Regions from separate parts of the Novosphingobium sp. 9 genome, predicted to be linked through region 1. Evidence: riboswitches for the same ligand, from Rfam matches in the RefSeq annotation. Region 1 holds a riboswitch; each other region holds the start of a gene.
The links. A riboswitch is a leader RNA that binds a small molecule or an ion and turns the genes downstream of it on or off. The one in region 1 is predicted to bind cobalamin.

Region 1 (5,842 bases):
TGTGCGGCGAGGTGTGCCAGCGTGCCGCCGATGTTGCCGGCGCCGATGAGGGCAATCTTCTTACGAGCCATTTTGCGTTTTCGTCCTTCCCAAAGGCGGGACTGCCGGACCTGACAGCGATCTGCTTCGTCCCGCAAAGGCAGCCGCCGTTTGTTTCGGGAGCGGGCAGTACGCCCCTCACGCAGCTAATGCAACCGCGAAACGGCGCTCGAAAGCGGAGAATTCCGGAATTTACAGATAATGGTTCGCAATTGCAATAAGTGTTCAATTGCAAGCGGCAATGGCGGGAAACCGTGCGATTCCCGGCTCACCAAGAGATGCGCGCAGTTGCATCGGGACGCAACCCGTCTCGGATGAGGCGGGGGCGATCCGCGTCGGGCGGCGTTTGCTGCAACTGCCGTGGCGCCCTTCGCGCGCGTCGCGGTGGTGTGGTCGGCAGAGTCGCGCGGCGAAGGGGAATCAGGCGCGGGCGAATCCGCGGGCGGCGCGGCGGTCGAGCTGGCGGCAGATGTCGATCCAGTGGTCCGAGCGTGCCTCGTCGCCGTCGCGGCGGGCGGCTTCGGCACGCTCGCGGGCAATGCGCGCGGCAGCAAGGCCGTGGTCGGCGAAATGGCGCAGGGCGCGTTCGACCTGCGGATCGATCAGGGCCAAGGGAACTGGAGACGCGTCAGGCTTGCGCGGCATCGCAGCGTGCCGGACGGCATTGTCGTTGGCGCCGTTGAGGGGCGCACTGCCGCACAGGGTCCGGGCAATAGCCGGACTTGCCCCACCGAAGGCGGGGGAGAAGCGGATGGTCATGGCGTCGCGTACCCTGTCTTGCGGCCGATCGTTTATGGCCGGTTGTCTGTGATTGGCCCCGTTGAACCCCTCAGTAGCGCGGGAGGCGCTAAGCCTTCCTGCATGGGGATGGTTGACCAAATCTTGCCAGCCTCTCGCGCTTGCGATGAGATGAGTCGCCCATGCGTCGATCCGACCCGCGCGCAACTGTTCGGAAGGAAAGCGCAGTCGGGTGCTATTGTCCCGGTTGGGCGATCCAGCGGCCGGAATTGGCGTATTCGTCCTTTACGCCGGTGGTCTGCGGCAGGTTCTGCGCGCGGTACAGATCTTCGCCGCCGCGGGCGCGCACTTCGCTGGAGTAGAGCGGGGAGGGCGGTGTGGAGGACGGGGCGGGTGTCGTCATCGCGACCGGGCTGGCCGAAGCTGCGGGCGCAGGCGCCATCGCGGCATAGGCCTTCTGCAGGGCAACGGGATCGGAGGCCAGCGTATCGGCGGCCTGCTGGGCGGGCGTCTCCATCCGTCCGGGCACCGGCAGCGGCTCTCCGCCGTGATAGACGAAGCGAAAGGTTGCAGCGCCGCCTGCCGGGCCTTGCAGCGCGTAGAAGCGGTGCGCGCCGATGGTTTCGAGGTAATGCAGGCTGTCCGCCCAGTAGGGATGCACCTGGACCGTATGATAATGCGTGGCGAGGCCGATCGGGGCGTAGACGTAGCCCGCCAGCGCGGCAGCGGCCACGGCGCGGGCGCGGTCCCAGAACAGCGCCATCGGTTTGCGTGACAAGGAGCCGTCGCAGGTGAAGGTGAACTGGCAGCCGCCGCCCGCTCTCGTCGCGCCCTGATAGACCACGCCGCACACGGTGTTGGGGAAGGCGGGGTGCGCCACGCGGTTGAGCACGACCTGCGCCACTGCGCGCTGCCCGGCATCGGGCTCGCTCGCGGCTTCGTAATAGACCGCCTGCGTCAGGCACTGGAGCGCGCGCATGTGATCGAGCGGCGTATCGTCGATAATCATCGAGCGTGCCGCCGGGCCGGTGCTGCCAGGCAGGCCATCGCCGAGGTCTGCATCGGAATGGATGCCGTCGCCGATCTGCGGTGTCGGCGGGGCAAGGTCGAGGTAATAGAAGGCCGCGCCGGGGAACGAGCCTGCGGCGGTCTCGAACGGCATCGGCGTGACCTGCCGGCTGTCGTCCTCGGCGGCGGGTAGGCGGAAGGGCTGCCAGTCACCGGGCGCGGCGAAGGCGGGGATCGCCACAAGCGCGAGCGCGGCGCTTGCCAGCGACCAGCGGCGGCGCACGATGCGCTGACGACGGCGCCCGGTGCCGCGAACCACCCGTCCCGCGAAGTCGCGCGGGCGCGGCTCCCATGCCGGCGTTTCGGCAGGGGCGCCGTCAGCCTCGGGGAGCATCCTTGCGGGCGACGCGCTGCGCGCGAGGCCGGGAGGGAGCCAATGGGTCGTCACGTCTGCTCTTTGCGCTTTGCTTTCTGTTCGCGCTGTCTGCACGCCCTATACGCGTTCGGGAGCGCCTGCGCATCTGCGCGCAGCGGCCTGTCCCGAAGCTGCACAGTGTCGCTTTATGGCCGCGCTATACGCGCAAAGGTCTTAACGAGAGCCTCGCAAGGCACGCCCGCGCTTGCCAGATTCCGGGGCGGGCGGTAACGCGCATGTCACGTCATGGGTTTTCGCGGGTCGCCTTTCAGGGGGGAGGCACGCGGACTAAGAGGGAAGCGGGTGCGGGGATCGGTCCCCAAGGCCCGCGCTGTCCCCGCAACTGTGACCGGGGAGCCCGCGCTTCCATTCGGCCACTGGATCGTCCCTCGATCCGGGAAGGCGGCAGGCGCGACGATGATCCGGGAGCCAGGAGACCTGCCGATGACGGTCGTTCCGCGCCGGACGGGGAGTTCCGGAGATGCAGCGGGCACGCGCCGGGCAAAGCACCCGCGTGCGGCCTCCGCCATGAACGGCATATTCGTTCAGGTTTGGAGGACTATTACGTGAAGACCCTTTTGCTGCTCGGCACTGCGCTGGGCCTGTCTGCCGCTGCGCCTGCTTTCGCGCAGGATGACAACGCCGCGATCACCACGGCCGATGCCGTGCGCGACGATCACATCACCGTGCTCGCCACCGGCAGCGCCACCAATGTCGACAAGGCGGGCCAGCCCATCGACGTGATCGGCGCCGACGAGATCGACAGCGTGCAGGGCCCCGACATCACCCGCGTGCTGCAGCGCCTGCCCGGTGTGACGATTGCCAGCAACGGCGGCCTCGGTTCGGCGACCAGCCTGTTCGTGCGCGGCGCCAATTCGCAGCAGGTTCTGGTCATGGTCGACGGCATCCGCGTGGCGGACGTCGCGGCGACCGGTGGCGGCTACGATTTCGGCAACCTGATGACCGGCTCGATCGGCAAGATCGAACTGCTGCGCGGTTCGAATTCGGTGGTCTGGGGCTCGGATGCCATCGGCGGCGTGCTCAACGTGACCTCGCGCGATGTCAACGGCGTCGAGGCGCGCGCGGAATATGGCTCGCGCAACAGCTTCGACGGGCAGATGAGCGCTGGCGTGTCCGGCGATACCTACGGCGTCACGCTCGACGGCGGCTATACCCGCACCGACGGCATCTCGCAGGCCGCCATCGGCACCGAGGATGACGGTTTCCACCAGTGGCGCGTGGGCGGCCATGGCCATGTCGAGCTGATGCCGGGCCTCACCGCCAGCCTCGCCGGACGTTACACGCAGGGCAAGCTCGATATCGATGGTTATCCCGCGCCCAGCTACATCACCTTCGACGATACCGACGATTACCAGAAAACCCGCGAGATCGGCGGTCGCGGTGCGCTCGACTGGACCGGCGACACGCTGAGCCTCGGCGTCGCCTACCAGCTGTCGGACACCCGCCGCCGCTATTATGGCGAGAGCTACAACTATTGCGGTTCGGACAGCTGCTACTTCACCCATGGCCAGAGCCGCCGCGCCGAACTGACCGGCAGCTGGAACGCCTGGCGCGACCTGCGTCTGGACTTCGGGGCCGATCACGAATGGTCGCGCATGGACGAGAGCGACGATGCGCGCCATCACGCCAACCTCTCCAGCGCCCATGCGCTGCTCGGCTGGTACTCGCAGATCGTGAATCTGGCGGCGGGCGTCCGCTATGACGACCATTCGCGCTTCGGCGGCGCCTGGACCTTCGGGGCCAACGGTTCCGTTGCGGTTGTGGGCCAGTGGCGCGTGATCGCTTCGTATGGCGAGGGCTTCAAGGCCCCGTCGCTTTACCAGCTCTATTCGAACTACGGCGATACCTCGCTCAAGGCCGAGCGCAGCCGGTCCTACGATGCCGGGATCGAATATGGCGACCGCAACGGCCCGCTCTACTTCGCGCTGACCGGCTTCCGCCGCGATACCCGCAACCTGATCGACTTCGTTTCGTGCGTGGGTGACGAGCAGTGCGAAGCGCGCCCCTATGGCCTCTATGCCAATGTCGGTAAGGCGCGCGCGACGGGTGCGGAACTGGAGCTGGGCGCGCAGGTCTCGCCGGCGCTCCATGCCCAGGCGGTCTACACCTATACCAAATCGGTCAACCGCACCTCGGGCGATGCGAACGAGAGCCTCGACCTCGCGCGTCGTCCGCGCAATGCGCTCACGCTCTCGCTCGACTGGACCAGCCCGCTGCACGGCCTCAAGCTGGGCGGCGATCTGCGCATGGTCAGCGACAGCTGGAACGATGCAGCCAATACCACGCAGATCGACGGCTGGGCGACCGGCACGATCCGCGCCTCCATGCCGATCACCGACAAGGTGGAAGTCTTTGCTCGGGTCGAGAACGTGACCGACGTGAAGTACGAGCTTGTCACCGATTATGGCACGGCCGGACGCTCGGTGTTCGGCGGCATCCGCGTGACGATGTGATCCTGACGCCTCCCTTCGCCTCGCGCCGGGGGAGGCGCACGACCGGCGGCGGGCGCGCGTGCTGCGCCTGTCGCTGGGGCTTGCCGTCGCAGCATGCCTTGGTGGCGGGCTGTTCGGATACTGGTTCCGCGAACCCGTGCCGCCGCGCGCCAAGGCCTATCCTGCAATCGTTTCTATCAATCCCTGCACCGATGCGATCCTTGCCGAAGTGACCGTACCCGGCCAGTTGCGCGCAATTTCCGATTATAGTGCCGATCCGGCGTCGAGTTCGATGGACCTGGCGATAGCGAGGCGCTATCCCGCCATCGGAAATTCGGTCGAGGAAGTTATCGCGATGCAGCCCGATGTGGTGGTCGCGAGTTCCTTCCTTGCGCCGTCCACCCGTACGGCGCTTGAGGGATTGGGGATAAAGGTCGTGACGGTTCCCATTGCGTCCAGTGTGGCGCAGTCAGAAGCACAGGTGCGGATGCTGGCGGATGTCGCCGGCAACCGCGCGCGCGGCCAGGCACTGGTCGCGCGCATCGATCGTGCGCTCGCGGCGGCCGCGCCGCCTGCGGGTTCTCGCAAGGTCCCTGCCTTGATGTGGGAGACCGGCGGCATCGTTGCGGGCAGCGATACCCTGATTTCCGAGCTGATGGAGCGTACCGGCTTTTCCAATGCCGCGACCGCCGCAGGTTTTACACAGGCCGACTTCGTGCCGCTGGAGCAGGTGCTGGCCCATCCGCCGGGCGTGATTCTTGCGCAGAGCGGGCCGGAAGGCGTGCGTGACCGGATGCTCGACAGTCCGGTGCTTGACGAGCTTGCCGATACGCCGCGCGCGCAAGTGCCCGGCAACCTGCTGTGGTGCGGTGGCCCGACGATCGTGCGCGCTGCCCGGCGGCTGGCGGCGATCCGTCGCAGCGCGCCGGTGCAGGCCCTCGCAGCCGGGAGACATCCTTGAACGTCCGCCTGCTGCTGAGCCTGAGTGGTCTGCTGCTTCTTGCACTTCCGCTCTCGCTGCTGACCGGCCGGGTGTGGTTCAATCCCTTCGATCCCCACGTTAACCATGTTTCGACAATCCTGATGGACCTGCGCCTGCCGCGTGCGCTGCTGGCGGTGGTGCTGGGGGCAGGGCTCGGTACGGCAGGCGCCGCGATGCAGGGCTATCTGCGCAATCCGCTGGCCGATC
Region 2 (5,842 bases), 950 kb from region 1:
TGACGCTGCCGCAGGCAATGGCGGCAAAGTGAATACGCTCACCCTGCACCGCCGGATCGGTCTCCGGTTGGCCCCAGACGGCGAAGAGTTCGTCCCTCAGCACGGGATCGAGGCCTTCCAGCGCAGCACGGTAAGCGGCGAGCGGCCAGGTTATGGTCTGGGTCTGAAGTGCCGTGGCGAGATCGCCCGCCGGATGCGTGTCGTATCCGACCTCGGCCAGATCGTGCAGCACCGCCTCGGCGGAGGCCAGCGCATCGAGGCCGACGGCATGTGCCATCTGCTGCGCCTTGCCGGGATAGGTCGAGAGCACCAGCGCCAGCTTGCGCGCCGATGGCGGCGTGCGCGCGAGATCGACGGCAGCGGCAACGCGCGCGACGATGGCGGCGATCCGCTCCGGCTCGGCACGGTGGATGCTGCGCGCGAGGCCGAGGTCGGCGTCATGCTCGCCCGCCTGCTTGAAGCTGGCGACGCCTGCGAACAGGCGTCCGTCGATCTCGGGCAGGACGACATGCATGGCAAGATCGGCGGCGGAAAGCCCGCGTGTGCTGCCTGCCCAGCCTTCGCGCGGGGCGGTCGCCAGCGCGATCTGGAACACCGGCACGCCCGCAGCGTCGAGCGGCGAATGCCCGGTCTCGTCGCGCGCGGAAAAGGCGGTGGCGTTGACGATGGCGGCGGGCTTCAGGCGCGCGATCCAGCGCTCGACCTGCGCGCGCGCCGTGGGCTCCTTCAGCGAGGGCACATAAAGCGAGAGCGTACGGAAGCCCCGCGCCTCGAACGCCGCGTGCAGCGTCGCGAAAGGATCGACATCGTGCGCGGCCAGATAGGCGCGGTAGAACAGGATCAACGCGAGCGGACGCCCGTCAGACGCCACATCGTCAGGCACCACATCGTCGGGATCGCACGGCCCGGACTGCGGATGCCAGCCACCGGCCAGCGGCAGCGGCACACACTCCGGCACCTCGCCGCGATACCCGGCGCCGATGCGCGCCAGCAGCGTCAGCGCCCCGCGCGCCGCATCCGCGCCGCCTGCCTCGCAACGGCGGGACAGGTCCGCCAGCACCTCGGGCGGCAGAGTGGAGGCGCTTTCCAGTCGCGCATCATGCTGCCCATCCCCCGGCAGCACCGCCAGCGCGATCCCGCGACGGCGGGCGAGCAGTTCCAGCTGTTGCAGGCCGTAGCGCCAGTACGGCGCCCCACCGATCAGCCGGACGAGGATCGCCTTCGCGCCCTCCAGCGTGCGCTCGACATAGGTATCGACCGACAAGGGATGCAGCAGCGCGGCAAGGTTCGCCAGCCGCAGCGTCGGGAAATCCGGGTCGGCATCGCGCGCCGCGTGCCAGCCGCCCGCGAAGGCGCCGAGGTCGCTGTCGGAGAACGACAGCACCACGAGATCCGCAGGCGCCTGCCCCAGATCCTGCGGGATGGCGGTTTCCTCCATCCCGTGCGTTTCGCGGAAGATGACGTGCATCGGCCTGCTCGCCTTGCCGGACCCCCGCTCAGTCGATCAGCGCGGCGCGGATCGCTTCGGCATCGATATCGGCACGCTCGGCAATCGCGACCAGCCGGGTGACGCGCGGCTCGCCTGCCTCCCAGCGACGGTCGTACTGCTGGCGCACCCGCGCGCCGACCGCCTGCACCAGCAGCCGCATCGGCTTGCCCGCCACCGCGACATGGCCCTTCACGCGCAGGATATTGCGATCGCGCGCCAGCGCCTCGATGCGGCGGGTGAGGTCTTCGGGATCGGCGATCTCGCCCCCTGTGATGACCACGCTGTCGAAATCGTCATGCTCGTGCTCGTCCTCGCCATCGTGGTGCGAGGGGCGCGCGGCGAGGTCATCCTCGGCAGCCGCTTCGAGGCCGAGGATCACGCGCGGGTCGATCGCCCCTTCGGCCAGTTCGATCACCGGCACCTCGCGCGGCATTTCGGCCGCAATCACCGTGCGCGCGGCGGCCACGCCCTCTGGCCCCGCCAGATCGACCTTCGTCAGCAGCACGATATCGGCGCAGGCGAGCTGGTCTTCGAACACTTCGGACAGCGGCGTCTCGTGATCGATCCCCGGATCGGCAGCGCGCTGAGCGTCCAGCGCTTCGAGATCGGGCGCGAACCGCCCGGCGGCGACCGCCTCGGCATCGGCCAGCGCCAGCACGCCGTCTACGGTGATGCGGCTGCGGATCGCCGGCCAGTCGAACGCCTTGAGCAGCGGCTTGGGCAGCGCGAGGCCGGACGTCTCGATCAGGATATGATCAGGGCGCGGCTCCAGCGCCAGCAGCGTCTCGATGGTCGGGATGAAATCGTCCGCCACGGTGCAGCAGATGCAGCCGTTGGCGAGCTCGACGATGTTCTCCACCGGGCAATCGGGGATCGCGCAGGACTGGATGATGTCGCCGTCGACGCCCATCGTGCCGAACTCGTTGACCACCACGGCCAGACGACGCCCGCCTGCATTGCGGATCAGGTGGCTGATGAGCGTGGTCTTGCCCGCGCCGAGGAACCCGGTGACGATGGTGACCGGCACCTTGGCAAGATCGGTAGAGGCAGATGCGGCGGCAGGCGATCCGAAAGCGGACATGGCAACAGTTTCCCGCGCGCCTTGAGCGAGACACGCAGCGGGACTTGCCGGGAGCCTTGCTTCCGACCGGCGCGCGACGACGGGCGGGCGCGACAGGCACCCGTGACCACGCAACCGTGCAGCCCCAGCCGCACCGTTTCGTCGCTCAGACGGAAAACTTCACCGTGCCAAGGCCATCCCCTGGACCTGGGCAAGAGCGACCGGGGCGCCGGCAGGTCTCCTGGCTCGCGGGTCACAGCTTGATGCACGCCTTCCCGGATGCGCGGAGATGTTCCGCGCGGGTCCAGTGGCCGCCCCCTCAAGGAGAGCCTGTGCATCGCGCTATCCGCTTACAGTTGCAGGGACAGCCGCGGATTTGGAAGCGAACTTCCGCACCGCATTCCCGATTAAGCCCCTTGTCGGGGCACCGGCGCGATCTGTTCGGAGCGCGGGCGAGCCCGCTCTCCGAACGCCCGGATAGACGAGGCCGACGCGAATGCCAATCCGCTTCGGCCCGCCCGATGCGCAATCTCTTGAAACGATCTCTCAGAGTTCGCTTGAAAATTCGCAGAACGCGAATTTTGCGGCACCGGCCCACGCCCCCACCCTACCACCCAACGGTAGTATCCTGCGGGTGGTAGGGTGGGGGCGCGGGCCGGTGCCGCCTAAAAATGCCCCGCAGGCATTTTTCAAACGATCTCTTACCCCTTCATGCCGCCCGCCACTTCGATCCGCTCGGCATTGATCCAGCCCAGCGGATCGCAGAGCAGCGCGGCGATCACCGGCCCCACGTCTTCCGGCGTCCCGGCGCGGCCCAGCATGGTGTGCGCGGCGACCATCTTGTTGACCTCGGGATTGTCGCGCACCACGCCGCCGCTGAAATCAGTGGCGATAGCGCCGGGCGCCACGGTGTTCACGACGATGCCGCGATCGCCCAGTTCCGCCGCCATATTGCGGGTCAGCGCCTCGACCGCCGCCTTGATTGGGCCATATCCGATACGTCCGACAAACGGCACCCGCGCCAGCCCCGAGGAAATGTTCACGATCCGCCCGCCGTCGTTCAGCAGCGGCAGCAGCGCCTGCGTCAGGAACATCGGGCCTTTCAGGTGGACCCGGTAGAGTGCGTCCATCTCGGCTTCGGTGATGCTCTCCAGCTTCGCGGCGGACGATGTGCCCGCGATATTCGCCAGATAGTCGAACCGCTCGGCGCCCCATGCGGCCAGAGCCTTACCGACCTTGCCCGCGAAGTCCGCGAACGAGGCGGCATCGCCTACATCGAGCGGCAGCGCCAGTGCGAGCGCCCCAGCCGCCTCGGCCAGCGCCACGGCCTCCTCGGCGGCTTCCCGGTTGGCATTGTAGGTCAGGATCGTCGCGACGCCGCGCGCGGCGAGGCATTGCACGGTGTTGCGGCCGATACCCCGGCTACCGCCAGTAACGATGGCGATCTTGCGTTCGGACATGGAATGAACCTCTTTCATCTTGCAGAGCAGGAAGGCCCGATCTCTCGGGAACCCTGCTATCCTTGCGCCGCAGACGCGCGAAGATGAATGTCGGAAGCAGGCGATTTCTTGCCTGTTCCTGCTCGCAAGGCGCGAACGGGCGATAGCCACGACACAAGCGACCAACAAGCGCCCAACGTCAGTCAATCTATTGAAATATCAGGAAAATGGAGCGGGTGAAGGGAATCGAACCCTCGTATTCAGCTTGGGAAGCTGCTGCTCTACCATTGAGCTACACCCGCATCCGGGCCGGTTTCGGCCGGTCCGGCTGGGCCGCTGATGCAGGCCAGCCATCGGAAGGAGACGGCGATTAGCCGATTGCCCCTGCCTCGTCGAGGCGAATTTCGTCTTGTCGAAGCGAAATTTCGAAGCGCTGACCTCAGGTATCAGACCATAGCCGTAGCAGGTTGTGGTAGACGCAGGTGAGTTGCAGGATCGCATCCGCATCGGCGCCGTCCATCGTCAGCTTCTGGATCGAAGTGTCCTGCTCGAACAGCATGCGGCGCTGGGCATCGTCGCGCACGAGGCTCTGGACCCAGAAGAACGAGGCAAGGCGCGCGCCTTTCGTCACCGGCTCCACGCGGTGCAGGCTGGACGACGGATAGATCACCGCGTCGCCTGCGCGGTGGGCCACGCGGTGTTCGCCGTAGGTATCGCTGATCACCAGACGGCCACCCTCGTATTCGTCGGGATCGTTGAGGAACACGGTGCACGACACGTCCGAGCGCAAGTGCTCGCCATCGCCCAGGTTCATGACCGCGCCGTCGATATGGAAGCCGTACTCGCCACCGCCGGTATAGCGATTGAAGCGCGGCGGCAGGATCTTGCGCGGCAGCGTGCCGGCAAAGAACAGCGGACTGCGGCGCAGTGCCGCCAGCATCGCCTTGCCCAGTTCCTCCTTGAGCGGCGAGGCATCGGGCAACTGCTGGTTGCGCTTCACCTGCGCCCCTTGCGCGCCCACCGTCTCGCGCCCGTCCGCCCAGTCAGCGGCATCGAGCCGACGCCGGAACTCGGCCACTTCGTCGGCGGTCAGTACGTTGGGAATGTGCAACAGCATGGCAGGTATGGCCTTCGATGGAAGCGCGAAAGCGGCAGGCGATCGCTCGCCTGCCGCTTTCGTATTTTGCCGATCCGATGCCGGTTGGCGATCAGAAGTTGAAGTCGGCGCTGAACAGGAACGTCTGCGGCGTCCCCGGCGTGTAGCGATAACCGCTCTTGTTGATCGCCGCGACGTAGTCCTTGTCGAACAGGTTGTAGGCGTTGACGCGCAGCTTGATGTTGTCGGTCAGCGCATAGGACACGATCGCATCAACCACGGTGTAGCCCTTGGTGTAGGCAGGCGTGCCCACCGCACCGTCGGTGCCGCGCTTCATGCCACTCATGTAGCGAACGCCGCCACCCAGTTCGAGGCCGAACGGCAGGCGATAGGTCGTCCACGAGGTGAACGAATCGTCCGGCTGATAGGCCAGGCTGCTCGACCCGTCGGCGTTGACGACCGGGCCGCTCGTCACCTTGGTCTTCTGGTGGCTGTAGCCCAGCATGATCGACCAGGCATCGGTCACGTTGCCGATGGCCGACAGTTCGAAACCACGCACGCGCTTGGAGCCGCTCTGGATATCGTCGAGGTCGGTCGAGTCGATTTCGTTATCGACCTTGGTCTGGAACACCGCCGCGTTCACGGCCAGTCGACCGTCCAGCGCGCTCCACTTCACGCCGCCCTCGATGGTCTTGGCCTTCTGCGGCTTGATCCCGTCGATTCCGTTGGCTGCGGTGCTCGACGCGCTGAGCGTGAAG
Region 3 (5,842 bases), on a different replicon from region 1:
AGGTTGGCCATGCGTTCGGGCACGTTGGGCGGCGTGTTCCCGGTGTAGCTGACCCCGCCCGAAACGAAATCGTCGAAGCGGGCATCCAGCACCGAGCCGTTGGCATCGATCCCGAAGCCGCGCGGCAGGTCCAGCGAGACCGACGCCTCGATCCCCTTTGCCGAACGCTGGCCGACCTGCTCGATCGGGCTGGTCAGCGTCTGCTGGGCCAGCAGGTGCTTCTTGACGATGCGATAGGCGGCCAGCGTCGCGGTGCCGTGGCCGTTCAGGAAGCTGGCCTTGGCACCCACTTCCACCTGATCGCCGGTGGCATTGCTGAAGGCGACCTGATCGGTGGAATAGGTCGTCAGCGTTCCCAAAGGATCGACACCGGTGGCGTACTGGGCATAGAGCGAGACGGTGGAGATCGGCTGATAGACGCTGCCCACGCGCCATGTGGTGTTGTGCAGCCGCTTGTCGAGCACGAAGGTATCGCTGCGGCTGCCGTCATTCGTATAGGCAATCGTCCAGCGCTTCACCTGATCGTGTTCATAGCGCACGCCGCCGACCACTGAGAGATGCTCACCAGCGCCAGCCGGTCCTCGGCGAAGATCGCGTATTCGTTGGTGCGGGTGCGATAGCGCGGCGCGATACCCTGTGTGTCGAGGAACTGACCGGGATCGAAAGCGTAGGGATCGACCTCGCTCACCTGCACGTCCGATCCGAAATCGTTGCCGTGGGTGAAGCCGATGGTGTTGACGTCGAACCCTGTAACCAGCGTGTTCGACAGGCCTGCCGTCAGCGGGGTTTGCAGCGTCATGCTGCCCTGATCGCCCCACTGGGTCTGGTCATGGTCGATGCCGAAATTGTCGGTGCGATAGATCGTGCCCGGTGTCGCGGCCTGTGCATTGTAGCCATTGGGGCAGAAGCCGTCGGCGCCGACCCAGCAGTAGCTTTCCAGATCCTGCCAGTGCCGCTTCGTCGTCAGGCGATAAGCGGTGTTGGAGAAGGTCAGCGTGTTGGACGGGTGCCAGTCCACCCGCAGGGTGGTGCGGTTGTCGTGGAACCACACGCTGGCATCGTCCACGTTGTAGTTGCGATGGCGGATTGCGGTATCGAGCTTGCCGTCGATCAGCGGGGTGCCGAAGTATTTGGAGGGATGATTGTCGCCCCAGTCGTCACGCAGGGTCACGGTCAGGCGGTCGCTCGGTGCCCAGCGCAGCGCGCCAGACAGCGCGAGGCTGTGCGATCCGCCGCGATCGACATAGCCGTCCGAGCGGCGATAGCTGGCATCGACGCGGTAGGACAGTTGATCCGCGAGTGGCCCGCCGATCCCGGCGGCGGCGTGGAAGGTGTTCTGCGAGCCATAGCCGATCTCGGCCTGGCCCTCGGTCTTCTGCGCATCGGGCGCGCGCATCACTACGTTGACTGCACCGCCCAGCGCGGCCTGCCCATAGAGCACCGAGGCGGGGCCGGAGAGCACGTCGATCTGCTGGACCATCCACGGATCGGTGGGGAAAGTGATGGTGCCCGCGCCGGGATAGAGGCGCACGCCGTCCACCAGTTGCAGGACCGAGCCCTGACCGCTGAAGCCGCGCGCGGCGAGCGCGGTGCCGCCGTTACCGAGATTGGCGACGCTGGTGATGCCCGGCGCGCGCGATTCAGCCTCGGCGATCGACATGTCGCCACGGGCGCGTACGGTGTCCCCATCGAGCACGGCAATGCTGGCGGGGGTCTGCAACGGGGTGAGGTTCAACCGGCTGCCGGTGCCGTTGGGCGTGGTCAGCGTGGTGCGGTCCTTCGCACCCAGAACGAGGATATTTTCGGCAGAAGTATCCTGCGGCTCGGTTTGCGCGAGCGCCGGCAGCGTCGCGCCGAAAGCAGGCAGCAGAACAGCGCCCGAAAGCGCGAGACGGGTCTTGGAAAACAGCATTGGATAGTCCCCGGCGTCTGGCGAACCGGCAGGAACCCTCCGCGCGCACGGCAGCGACAAAGTCGGCACCCACGACGGCGACAGCCGTGCCCGCCGGACGCCCCTTTGCGACCGGCACGACCGTCCATGCGGTTCCTACCGCACACGTGTCGTCGCTCAGACGGATAGTACCGTGCCCTGGCCATCCCCTGGACCCAGGCAAGAGCGACCGAACGCCGGCAGGTCTCCTGGCTCGCGGGTCATCGCTCGAAACACGGCCTTCCCGGGCCTCGCAGGATTTAGCGTCCGGCCCAGTGGCTGGCGGCTCGGGGGTATGTCGCCCGTCCGCGCATGTGCATCTCGCTCACCGCTTACAGTTGCAGGGACAGCCCCGGATTCGGATGGCCGGGGCCATCCTCACCGCGTTCCCTATTAAGCCCCTTTCGGGGCACCGGCGCGATCATGCCTGCGGATGAACCGCAGGCGCTCGCTTGCTAGATCGTGGGGATCGGTCTGGCAACCGGCATTGTGCAATCCACCGATGCAGCGCTTTCCTTCTTCGCGATCCGCAGGGGGCAGCGCCGAACAGCCAGGCGCACGGCATAAAGGTTGGCAGGGTTGAGGCTGGCAGTTCTGTTTTCCAGCCCTGATCTTACGAACAGTCGGAGTCTTCCGGACATTTCGGAGGGCTCCGTTTCGTCTGGAATGACCGCTGTGTCCATGAAGGCCCGCGCAGTTTTTCCGCGACACGCGCGAGGGAAGTGATAGGCGTGAATGACGTCTTCACGCCTGCAAGAATTAATCGAGATCGTTGATGAGTTCCGCCCCTAGAGCTTCCGGCATGCACGGTTTGGCGAATCCGGCTCGTTTTTTGCGTCTGGCGCGGGTTTTGCTGCCGGTGTGCCTGATCGGCGGTGTCGTGCTGGCGGGCGGGGCGTTGGTGTTCGGGCTGTTTTGTGTTCCGCCGGAGCGGCTTCAGGGGGACACGGTGCGGATCATTTTCCTGCATGTGCCTGCGGCGTGGCTGGGCATGGCGGGGTGGTCGGGGATTGCGGCGGGGAGTTTTTCGCAGGTCGTATGGCGCCATCCGCTGGCACCGGTGGCGGCGCGGGCCTGCGCGGTGCCGGGGGCGGTGTTTACCGCCGTGTGTCTGGCGACGGGCTCGTTGTGGGGGCGTCCGGCGTGGGGTGCCTGGTGGGTGTGGGACGGTCGGCTGACCAGTATGCTGGTGCTGCTGCTGCTTTACCTTGCGTGGATTGCGCTGGCGCGGGCGAGCGATGAGGCGTCGGTGGGCGGTGAGCCGCCGCTGGCGCCTGCCCTGTTCGGGCTGGTGGGCACGGTGAACCTGCCGATCATCCACTATTCGGTGATCTGGTGGAACAGCCAGCATCAGCCGCCCAGCATCACGCTGGGCAAGTCGGCCATCGCGCCGATCTTTCTCTATCCGCTGTTCGCAGCGACGCTGGGCTTCACACTGATCTTTGCAGCCTGCGTGCTGGCGCGGATGCGCGCGATCCTGGCGGACCGGCAGGCCGATGCGCGCCTGCGCCGCATGGCGCTGGGCGAGGAGGCGGCCTGATGCGCGCGGCCTTCGATGCTTGGCCCTATGTGATCGCCGCCTATGGCGTGGCGCTGGGCGCGACGATCGCGCTGGTCGCCTGGTCGCTGTGGACGATGAAGCGGGCCGAGGCGCGCCGCGACAAGATCAAGCGCCGTCGCTGATGCGGGTATCGGCTCTGAAGGCGCGCAACCAGCGCATGGTGCTGGTGTTGCTGGCGATCGCGGCGCTGCTGGGGGCAGGGCTGCTGGCGGCCTGGGCGCTGCGCAGCGAGGCGAGCTATTTCTATCTTCCGGCAGAGATCCTTGCCCATCCGCCCAAGCCCGATCAGGAGGTTCGCCTTGGCGGCATGGTGCGGCGCGGCTCGCTGCACACGCTGGCCGATGGCGTGACGGTGGCCTTCGATGTGACCGACGGCAAGGTGCGGGTACCCGTGCGCTTCACCGGCATCGTGCCTTCGCTGTTCGTCGAGGGATCGGGCGTCGTGGCGCAAGGGCATATGGAGGCGGGAGCAGCAGGTCATGACCTGTTCGTGGCGACGCAACTGCTGGCCAAGCATGACGAGAAGTACGTGCCGCGCGAGATGGCGAGCATGAGCGCGAAGGAGGCACACGACCTCGTGGAACACACGCAATGATCGCCGAACTGGGCCTTGCTGCCCTGTGGATGGCCGCCGCGCTGGCGCTGCTGCAACTGCTGGCGGGCGTGCTGTCGGCGCGGGGCGGTGACAATGAGGAGAGTGCAGCCTTCGGCGCGCTCGCCCGTCCGGCAGCGGTCGTGCAGGGGGTGCTGGTGCTGGCGGCCTTTGCCTGCCTTGCCTGGTGCTTCGTTCAGACGGACCTCTCGGTGGCGCTGGTCGCCAGCGATTCGAGCGCGGACAAGCCGCTGATCTTCCGGCTTGCCTCGACCTGGGGCAACCACGAGGGCTCGATGCTGCTGTGGGTCTCGGTGATGGGCCTTGCCGGCGCGCTGGTCGCGCTGCTGGAGCATCGCCTGCCCGAACGCACGATGCGCATGACGCTGGCGGCGCAGGCCTTCGTCAGCCTTGGCTTCTATGCCTTCCTGCTGCTGGCCTCGAACCCGTTCGCCCGGCTCGATCCGGCGCCGCCTGCGGGCATGGGGCTCAACCCGCTGTTGCAGGACATGGGCCTCGCGTTCCATCCGCCCACGCTGTACCTCGGTTATGTCGGGCTCTCGATCGCCTTCAGCTTTGCGGTGGGCGCGTTGGCGAGCGGGGAGGCGGGGCGCGCCTTTGCCGTGGCGATGCGGCCCTGGGTGCTGGGCGCGTGGATCTTCCTGACGCTGGGCATCACCTTCGGCTCGTACTGGGCCTATTACGAGCTGGGCTGGGGCGGCTGGTGGTTCTGGGACCCGGTGGAGAACGCCTCGCTGATGCCATGGCTCGCGGCGACCGCGCTGTTCCACTCGGTGAATGTGCTGGCCTCGCGCGATGCGCTGCGGGTGTGGACGGTGATGCTGGGGGTGATCGCCTTCTCGATGTCGATGATCGGCACGTTCCTGGTGCGCTCGGGCATCCTGACCAGCGTCCATGCCTTTGCCGTCGATCCGACGCGCGGCACCTTCATCCTCGCCTTGCTGGCGCTCTATATCGGCGGCGCGCTGCTGCTGTTCGCCCTGCGCGCCGTGCGCATCCACGAAGGTGCGCGCTTCGAGCCGGTGAGCCGCGAGGGCGCGCTGGTGCTCAACAATGTGCTCTTGACGGCGATCCTGGCGATCGTGCTGTTCGGTACGCTCTATCCGCTGGTGGCCGAGGCCATGGGCGAGCGGGTCTCGGTGGGGCCGCCCTACTTCAACCCGGTCTCGGCACTGTTCGCGGTGCCGATGCTGGTGGTGCTGATGGTCGGGCCGCTGCTGCGCTGGCGCCGCGACACATTGCCGCGCGTGCTGCCGCTGCTGACCGGCGCGGCGATCATGATCGCGCTGGCCGTCATCGCCGTGCTGGTGTGGGGCGGGGCGAGCGTGCTGCCGTTCCTCGTGCTGGTGCTGGGGGCAGGGCTTGCCGTGGCTTCGTGGATGCCGCTGGTCTCGCGTCGCCGCCTGAAGGCGCCGCTGCCGCTGTGGGGCATGGTGATCGCGCACTTCGGGATCGGCGTCGCGCTGATCGGCATGGGCTGCGAGAGCACCTGGACCATCGAGCGTCTCGTTGCCCTGAAGCCCGGACAGAGTACGCAAGTAGGCCCGTGGAGCGTGCGGCTTGCCGCCATTGAGCCGCAGGCCGGGCCGAACTGGACCGCGCTGGAGGCCGAACTCGACGCACGCTATCGCGGCGGGGCGCCTGTTCACCTCCAACCGCAGGCGCGCATGTTCTGGGCGCCACCACAAGGCACCAGCGAGACGGCGCTCCATACCCGTTGGAACGGGCAGCTCTATAC
Region 4 (5,842 bases), 550 kb from region 1:
CTGCCAGAAGCGCCGCCAGTCCCGGCTCCATGATAGCGCAAAGGTCGGAGATACCCTGCTCCGCGATTTCGCGGCGAGGGCCCTGGAGGTCTCGCAGCAGACCGGGAACCTGTTTAAGGTGGGCGGTCATCACGGGCTGGGCGATTCCTGCGATGCTTGCGACGGCGCGCCCGGCCGTGTGCAATGCCGACCATTTCATCGTCAGCGAGTCACCACCTCCTTGTCCGAATTGCCCTGGCCAGGGGCGGGGAAGGTGCTGGCCGGTTCCGGTTGTGCCCGCGGTGCCAAAGGAAGGAGCGTTCATGACGCTGAAGATGCGCCTCGGTGCTTGCTCAACCGTAAAAGAGGTAAAGGTGTAAATTATGTGTTCTGTGCAAGAGTCGATTGGCTCTGGTCAGTCTGAAAAGGCTCTGCTAGTCGCCCTTGCACTGCACCCGTAGCTCAGCTGGATAGAGCGCTGCCCTCCGAAGGCAGAGGCCACAGGTTCGAATCCTGTCGGGTGCGCCATCTCCTTCAGTAATGTGATTGTCGAAACTTCCTTGGGATGAGGATGGTTCCGGTCGATCATGTCATGAGCACAGCTTGAAGAAGATATGGAAAAAGGCGGCCTTCCTTTAGGGAGGGCCGCCTTTTCGCATTTTTCAGAACTGAAGGATCAGTAGCTGAAGGTGATCGAGCCCATCACGGTGCGCGGTGCGGCGTAATAGGCCTGTCCCCAGGCAAGGCTGTTCAGGTACTTCTTGTCAGTCACGTTATCGACGACGATCTGGGCCTTGATGCCCTTGGTCACGGTCATCCCGGCCATCAGATCGAGTACGGCATAGTGGCCCTGGCGGACAACGGCGTCGTTCCCTTCTGCATCCTGCACGGTGCTGTCATCAATGTGGGTCGCGTCCTGCCAGCGCAGGTTCGCGCCGAACTTGAGGTCGTTCAACTGCGGGATGGTGTAGGTGGTGTTGAGCTTGAGCGTGCGGTTCGGGATATAGGTGAACGCGCGCTCGCCGTCGGGAGTCTTGAGAGTGAACCCGGTATAGCCGCCGCCCACAGTCCAGTTCGGTGTGATCTTGCCGGCGATTTCGACCTCGAAGCCCTTCGACGTGGTGGTTTGGCCGACGTAGTATGTGCCGCCGGCCGGGCCGACATCATCGTCGCCAAAGGTGCCGGCTGCTTCGGCCAGATTCTTCTGGTGCGCACGGAACAGGGCGGCCGTGGCATAGAGCTTGCCGCCGAACCACTCGCTCTTCACACCGGCCTCGATGCTGCTGCCGGTCGCAGGCGCAAGGCGCTGGTTGCCAGCGTTGACCTCGCTCTGCGGATTGAAGATACCCGTGTAGCTGGCATAGAGTTTCACATTGTGCGTGATGTCGTAGAGCGCGCCGACATAAGGTGTGACCTTGCTGTTCTTGCGCGCTTCATCCACGCCATAGCTGTCGCCGGTGGACTTGAGCCAGGTGGCCGAAGCCCCGGTGATGGCGGTCAGGCGATCCGTGATATTCCAGTGGATGGCGCCATAGACGCGGGTGATGCGGTCGATCGTGCGGGCCTGAAGGACGGGCGTAGGATAGTCGTCCGGTTCCGGAATGGTGACGTTGCCGATTTCGGATACCGCCGGATAATCGGGATAGGTATCCGAAAAGCCTTCGTATTCATGCCCGCTGTTGCGACCGGTCGAAACGCCGAAGGCCAACTGGTGCTGGCGTCCGAACAGCTGGAACGGTCCCGATGCGTCTAGGTTGTAAATGTCCTGCTTGTAGTCCGTTGGGTAGATCCCGGTCATGCCCGAGATGCCGAGGCCGGTATCCGGATCGGGGTAGCCGTAGGCGTAGAGCAGCTTGGATTTGTACTGGATGCGGTTGAAAGTGTAGGTGCCTTTCACCGACCAGTCGTTGCCGAGATTGTACTTCAGTTCGGCGAATGCGCTCTGGTTGCGGGTGTTCCAGTAGGTCCATGGCGCGGCGGTGGAGGCCGAGCGCTTGTAGCTGATCTGGCTGCCGTCCGAATAAGTCATCGGCAATGTGCCCCACATCACGCCATCGGCGTTATTCTGCTGGCGGCTGTAACCGGCAGTGGCGGTGAGATCCGGTGTCACGTCCCACGCGACTACGGCGCCGATCACGTTGCGGTTTACGTGGTAGTAATCGAGGTAGGAATCGCTGTCTTCATGCGCGCCGACCACACGGGCGCGCAGTGTGCCCGAAGAGTTGAGCGGGCCGGAAATGTCGGCCTCGACACGATGATCGTCGAACGAGCCGAGATAGCCGGTGACGGAGGCCTGGAAGGTGTCGGTAGGGCGCTTGCGCACATAGTTCACGGTGGCGGAGGGGTTGCCGACGCCGGTCATCATGCCATTGGCGCCGCGTACCACTTCGACGCGATCGTACAGCGCGGTGTCGAGGCTGCCGTAGGCGATGCCGCCCGAGAGCAGAGGCATGCCGACACCATCGACCTGGAAGTTGGTGATGGTGAAGCCGCGCGAATCGTATTGCGTGCGGTCCGTTTCTGCCCGCTCCACATTGACGCCCGGCACCTGGTCGAGCAGGTCGTTTACGTTGCGCAGCGAGAAGTCCTTGATCTGCTGCTGGTTTACGATCGTCACCGCCTGCGGTGTTTCGGCGATCGTGAGGGGGAGGCCGGTGGCCGAAGAGATGTCCTGGGTGGCAGGAGCCGTCACGACGATCGATTCTTCGGATTTCTTGGCGGTGTCGCTTGTTGCCGCAGCATCATCGGCATGGGCCGTGACGGTCAGCGCGCACGTCGCGACGCCGGTGGCCAAGGCGGTCAGAACCCTCTTCATTCGTACATTCCCTTGCAAACAGTTTTTATACGCCCGCGCGTTGGCCCGCTATGTGAAATAGCTTCTGCAAGTCAATATCAGTTTTGTGACGCGCGACCTTTCGGTTTCGCTGCAAGGTGCTTGCACGGATTGATACGGCACCATAGGTACGATCAGGTTCGATATTGGCGGTAACGTCAGCATTGGACAGGATCGCGCCGGTGCTTCGACAAGAGGCTTAATAGGGAATGCGGTGCGGGCGCCTTTCGCGTGCCCCATTCCGCAGCTGTCCCTGCAACTGTAAGCGGTGAGCGAGATGCATATGCGCGGACGGGCGAGAACCCCCCGAGCCGCCAGCCACTGGGTCGGACGCTAAATCGTGCGAGGCTCGGGAAGGCCTTGCATCGAGCCTTGACCCGTGAGCCAGGAGACCTGCCGGCGTCCGGTCGCTCTTGCCCGGGTCCAGGGGATGGCCAAGGCACGGAACGCTTCCGTCTGAGCGACGCAACGTGCGGCAGGGGCCGCATCGGCCGGGCAGGGCCGGACGCAGGCTGGCGTCCGTCCGGCATGTCTCGCGTCGACCGCTTGCGGCAGGCCCCTGTCAGGTTCGCTGACGCCGACAGAGGTTCCCGTTTCGCCATGGTCGCAAGTTCCTATCCTCCTTCCGTTTCGCTGCGAGGGCGTATCACGCTGCTGTTCGCCGTGCTGGCAGGCGTCAATCTGTTGGTCTGGGGCTGGGCTTTCAGCGTGTTCCATCACAGCCCGGTCATGCTCGGCACGGCGCTGCTCGCCTGGAGTCTGGGCCTGCGCCACGCCGTCGATGCCGATCATATCGCGGCGATCGACAACGTTACCCGCAAGCTCATGCAGGACGCCCAGCGCCCGGTCACGGTGGGGCTGTGGTTCGCGATCGGGCATTCCGCCATCGTCCTGATCGCGGCGACCACGATCGCATTGGCAGCCAGTTCCATCGAGGATTTCAAGGCTGTCGGGCAATCGGGCGGGGTGATCGCCACGATCGTTTCAGCGACGTTCCTGTTCGTGATCGCGATCATGAATCTGGCGATCCTGCGCGGCGTCTGGCAGCGTTTCCAGCAGGTGCGACGCGGCGGCAGCTATGAAGAGGACGACCTCGACATGTTGCTTGCGGGACGCGGGCTGATCGCGCGTATCCTGCGCCCGGTGTTCCGGCTGGTGAACCATGCCTGGCACATGGCGCCGCTGGGCTTCCTGTTCGGCCTCGGCTTCGACACTGCAACCGAAGTGGCGATCCTGGGACTGTCCGGCGCGCATGCGGCGGACGGGATTTCGCTGGGTACGGTGCTGGTTTTCCCGGTGCTGTTCGCGGTGGGCATGGCGCTGGTCGACACCGCCGATGGCGTCATCATGCTGGGCGCTTACGAGTGGGCCTTCGTGAAGCCGATCCGCAAGCTCTACTACAATATCGTCATTACCTCGATCTCGGCACTGATCGCGCTGGTGATCGGCTCGATCGAGACGGCGGCGCTGCTGTCGGAAAAGTTCGGGCTGACGGGTGGTGTCTGGTCCGGGGCTTCGGCGCTGTCGGGCCAGTTCAACACGCTGGGCTTCGTCATTATCGCGGTGTTCGTGGTCTGCTGGCTGGTCAGTTATGCGGTCTATCGCTGGAGCGGACTCGACGCAGAAGGGTAGAAAAACGCCCCATTGCTGCAACAGATGCAGGATTGTCCTGCAATTGTTTGCATTGCCGTAGGCGCAATTCGGGCGCAAGGGCGCGGACTTTCCCGCTTTTCCCTGGAAAGTCGCGATGCCCCCCCTTGCGCCTCTCTTCCTTTGCCCCGCGTCCTCAGCCTTCGCCGGAAAGTCGGGCATCCCACGGCGGCGCGGGCGTGAACCGTTCGATGATCCATTCGGCGAAAGCCGTGGTTCGTGCCGGAGCCAGACGGGCCGAGGGGCGCACGATATGGATGCCGGCCTCTGTGTCGAAGCTCCATTCGGGCAGCACACGCACAAGCGTTCCTGCCGCCAGATCGCGGGCGACGATACATTCGCCGACCCCCAGAATGCCGACATCCGCACGCGCCGCTTCGAGCAGCGCGGCGGTATCGTTGGCACGCAGGGCGCCGCGCACTTCCACGGTTTCGCGCCGCTTCCCGTCAGACAGGCGCCATTCCGGATACGAGGCATAGCCCGTGAAACCGAGGCAGGCATGGGCGGCGATTTCGGCGGGCGCCTGTGGTATGCCCCGGCGTTCGAGGTAGCCGGGCGAGGCGCAGAGGATACGGCGGTGGTCGCAAAGCCGCCGTGCGATCAGCCGGTTGTCGGCCAGCACGCCGACCCGCACCGCCGCATCATAGCCCTCGGCCACCAGATCGACGAAACGCTCGGCATAGTCGACCTCGACCTCCAGATCGGGATAGCGCGCGAGGAAATCGGGCAGCATCGCAGCCAGCCACATGCGGCCCATCGCGGCGGGAAACGCGAGCCGCAGCTTGCCGCGCAGCTGCACGGCGCCTTCGCTGGCCTCCTGCTGGGCCTCGGCGATCAGCCTGCGGGCGGACCGTAGCTTGTCGACCAGACGCAAGGCGGCTTCGGTCAGGCGGATGCGGCGCGTGGTACGCTCGATCAGCCGGACGCCGAGACGCCGCTCCAGCGCGGCGACGCGCTTGGACACCACGGTCGGATGCCGCTCCAGCAGGCGTCCTGCCGCGACGAAAGACCCCGCATCGGCGATGGCAAGCAGCGCCGACAGCTCGTCGACATGACTGGATTCGAGTTCGACCATTGGACAGCCGCATCTATCGTAGGATCACCGCGCTCGCGCAAGGGACCGACCTGTTCGAGGCGGTCTTTGCGCTGAAGGCCTTCGTCGCGGCGATGGCGGCGCTGTGGATCGCCATGCGGATCGGGCTGGATCGGCCCTATTGGGCGGTCATCACGTCCTATATCACCGCGCAGCCGCTGGCGGGCGCGGTGCTGTCCAAAAGCGCGTTCCGTATCGTGGGCACGATCACCGGCGCGATCGTGGCGGTGCTGATGGTGCCGGTACTGGTCAATGCGCCCGAACTGCTCTGTCTGGGGCTGGCCGGG

Region 2: linked by a shared signal. The riboswitch ahead of cobW (cobalamin biosynthesis protein CobW) and the one ahead of CI805_RS06090 (TonB-dependent receptor plug domain-containing protein) in region 1 are both predicted to bind cobalamin.
Region 3: linked by a shared signal. The riboswitch ahead of CI805_RS19430 (TonB-dependent siderophore receptor) and the one ahead of CI805_RS06090 (TonB-dependent receptor plug domain-containing protein) in region 1 are both predicted to bind cobalamin.
Region 4: linked by a shared signal. The riboswitch ahead of CI805_RS03245 (HoxN/HupN/NixA family nickel/cobalt transporter) and the one ahead of CI805_RS06090 (TonB-dependent receptor plug domain-containing protein) in region 1 are both predicted to bind cobalamin.

Annotation. Positions count from the first base shown of each region.
Region 1 covers NZ_CP022707.1:1,204,974-1,210,815, forward strand. Annotated here, with positions in the region: gene mdh (malate dehydrogenase) at 1-71, opposite strand, end outside; gene CI805_RS06080 (hypothetical protein) at 460-798, opposite strand; gene CI805_RS06085 (cell wall hydrolase) at 1,013-2,233, opposite strand; cobalamin riboswitch at 2,432-2,661, shown strand; gene CI805_RS06090 (TonB-dependent receptor plug domain-containing protein) at 2,767-4,674, shown strand; gene CI805_RS06095 (ABC transporter substrate-binding protein) at 4,733-5,614, shown strand; gene CI805_RS06100 (FecCD family ABC transporter permease) at 5,611-5,842, shown strand, end outside.
Region 2 covers NZ_CP022707.1:257,509-263,350, forward strand. Annotated here, with positions in the region: gene cobN (cobaltochelatase subunit CobN) at 1-1,468, opposite strand, end outside; gene cobW (cobalamin biosynthesis protein CobW) at 1,497-2,570, opposite strand; cobalamin riboswitch at 2,763-2,996, opposite strand; gene CI805_RS01270 (SDR family oxidoreductase) at 3,251-4,009, opposite strand; tRNA gene CI805_RS01275 (tRNA-Gly) at 4,217-4,290, opposite strand; gene CI805_RS01280 (Fe2+-dependent dioxygenase) at 4,428-5,105, opposite strand; gene CI805_RS01285 (catecholate siderophore receptor Fiu) at 5,197-5,842, opposite strand, start outside.
Region 3 covers NZ_CP022708.1:1,061,620-1,067,461, reverse strand. Annotated here, with positions in the region: gene CI805_RS19435 (TonB-dependent receptor) at 1-539, opposite strand, end outside; gene CI805_RS19430 (TonB-dependent siderophore receptor) at 515-1,912, opposite strand; cobalamin riboswitch at 2,112-2,362, opposite strand; gene ccmC (heme ABC transporter permease CcmC) at 2,733-3,470, shown strand; gene ccmD (heme exporter protein CcmD) at 3,470-3,613, shown strand; gene ccmE (cytochrome c maturation protein CcmE) at 3,613-4,086, shown strand; gene CI805_RS19410 (heme lyase CcmF/NrfE family subunit) at 4,083-5,842, shown strand, end outside.
Region 4 covers NZ_CP022707.1:653,949-659,790, forward strand. Annotated here, with positions in the region: gene CI805_RS03230 (hypothetical protein) at 1-133, opposite strand, end outside; tRNA gene CI805_RS03235 (tRNA-Arg) at 431-507, shown strand; gene CI805_RS03240 (TonB-dependent siderophore receptor) at 656-2,794, opposite strand; cobalamin riboswitch at 2,976-3,228, shown strand; gene CI805_RS03245 (HoxN/HupN/NixA family nickel/cobalt transporter) at 3,413-4,444, shown strand; gene CI805_RS03250 (LysR family transcriptional regulator) at 4,599-5,537, opposite strand; gene CI805_RS03255 (FUSC family protein) at 5,537-5,842, shown strand, end outside.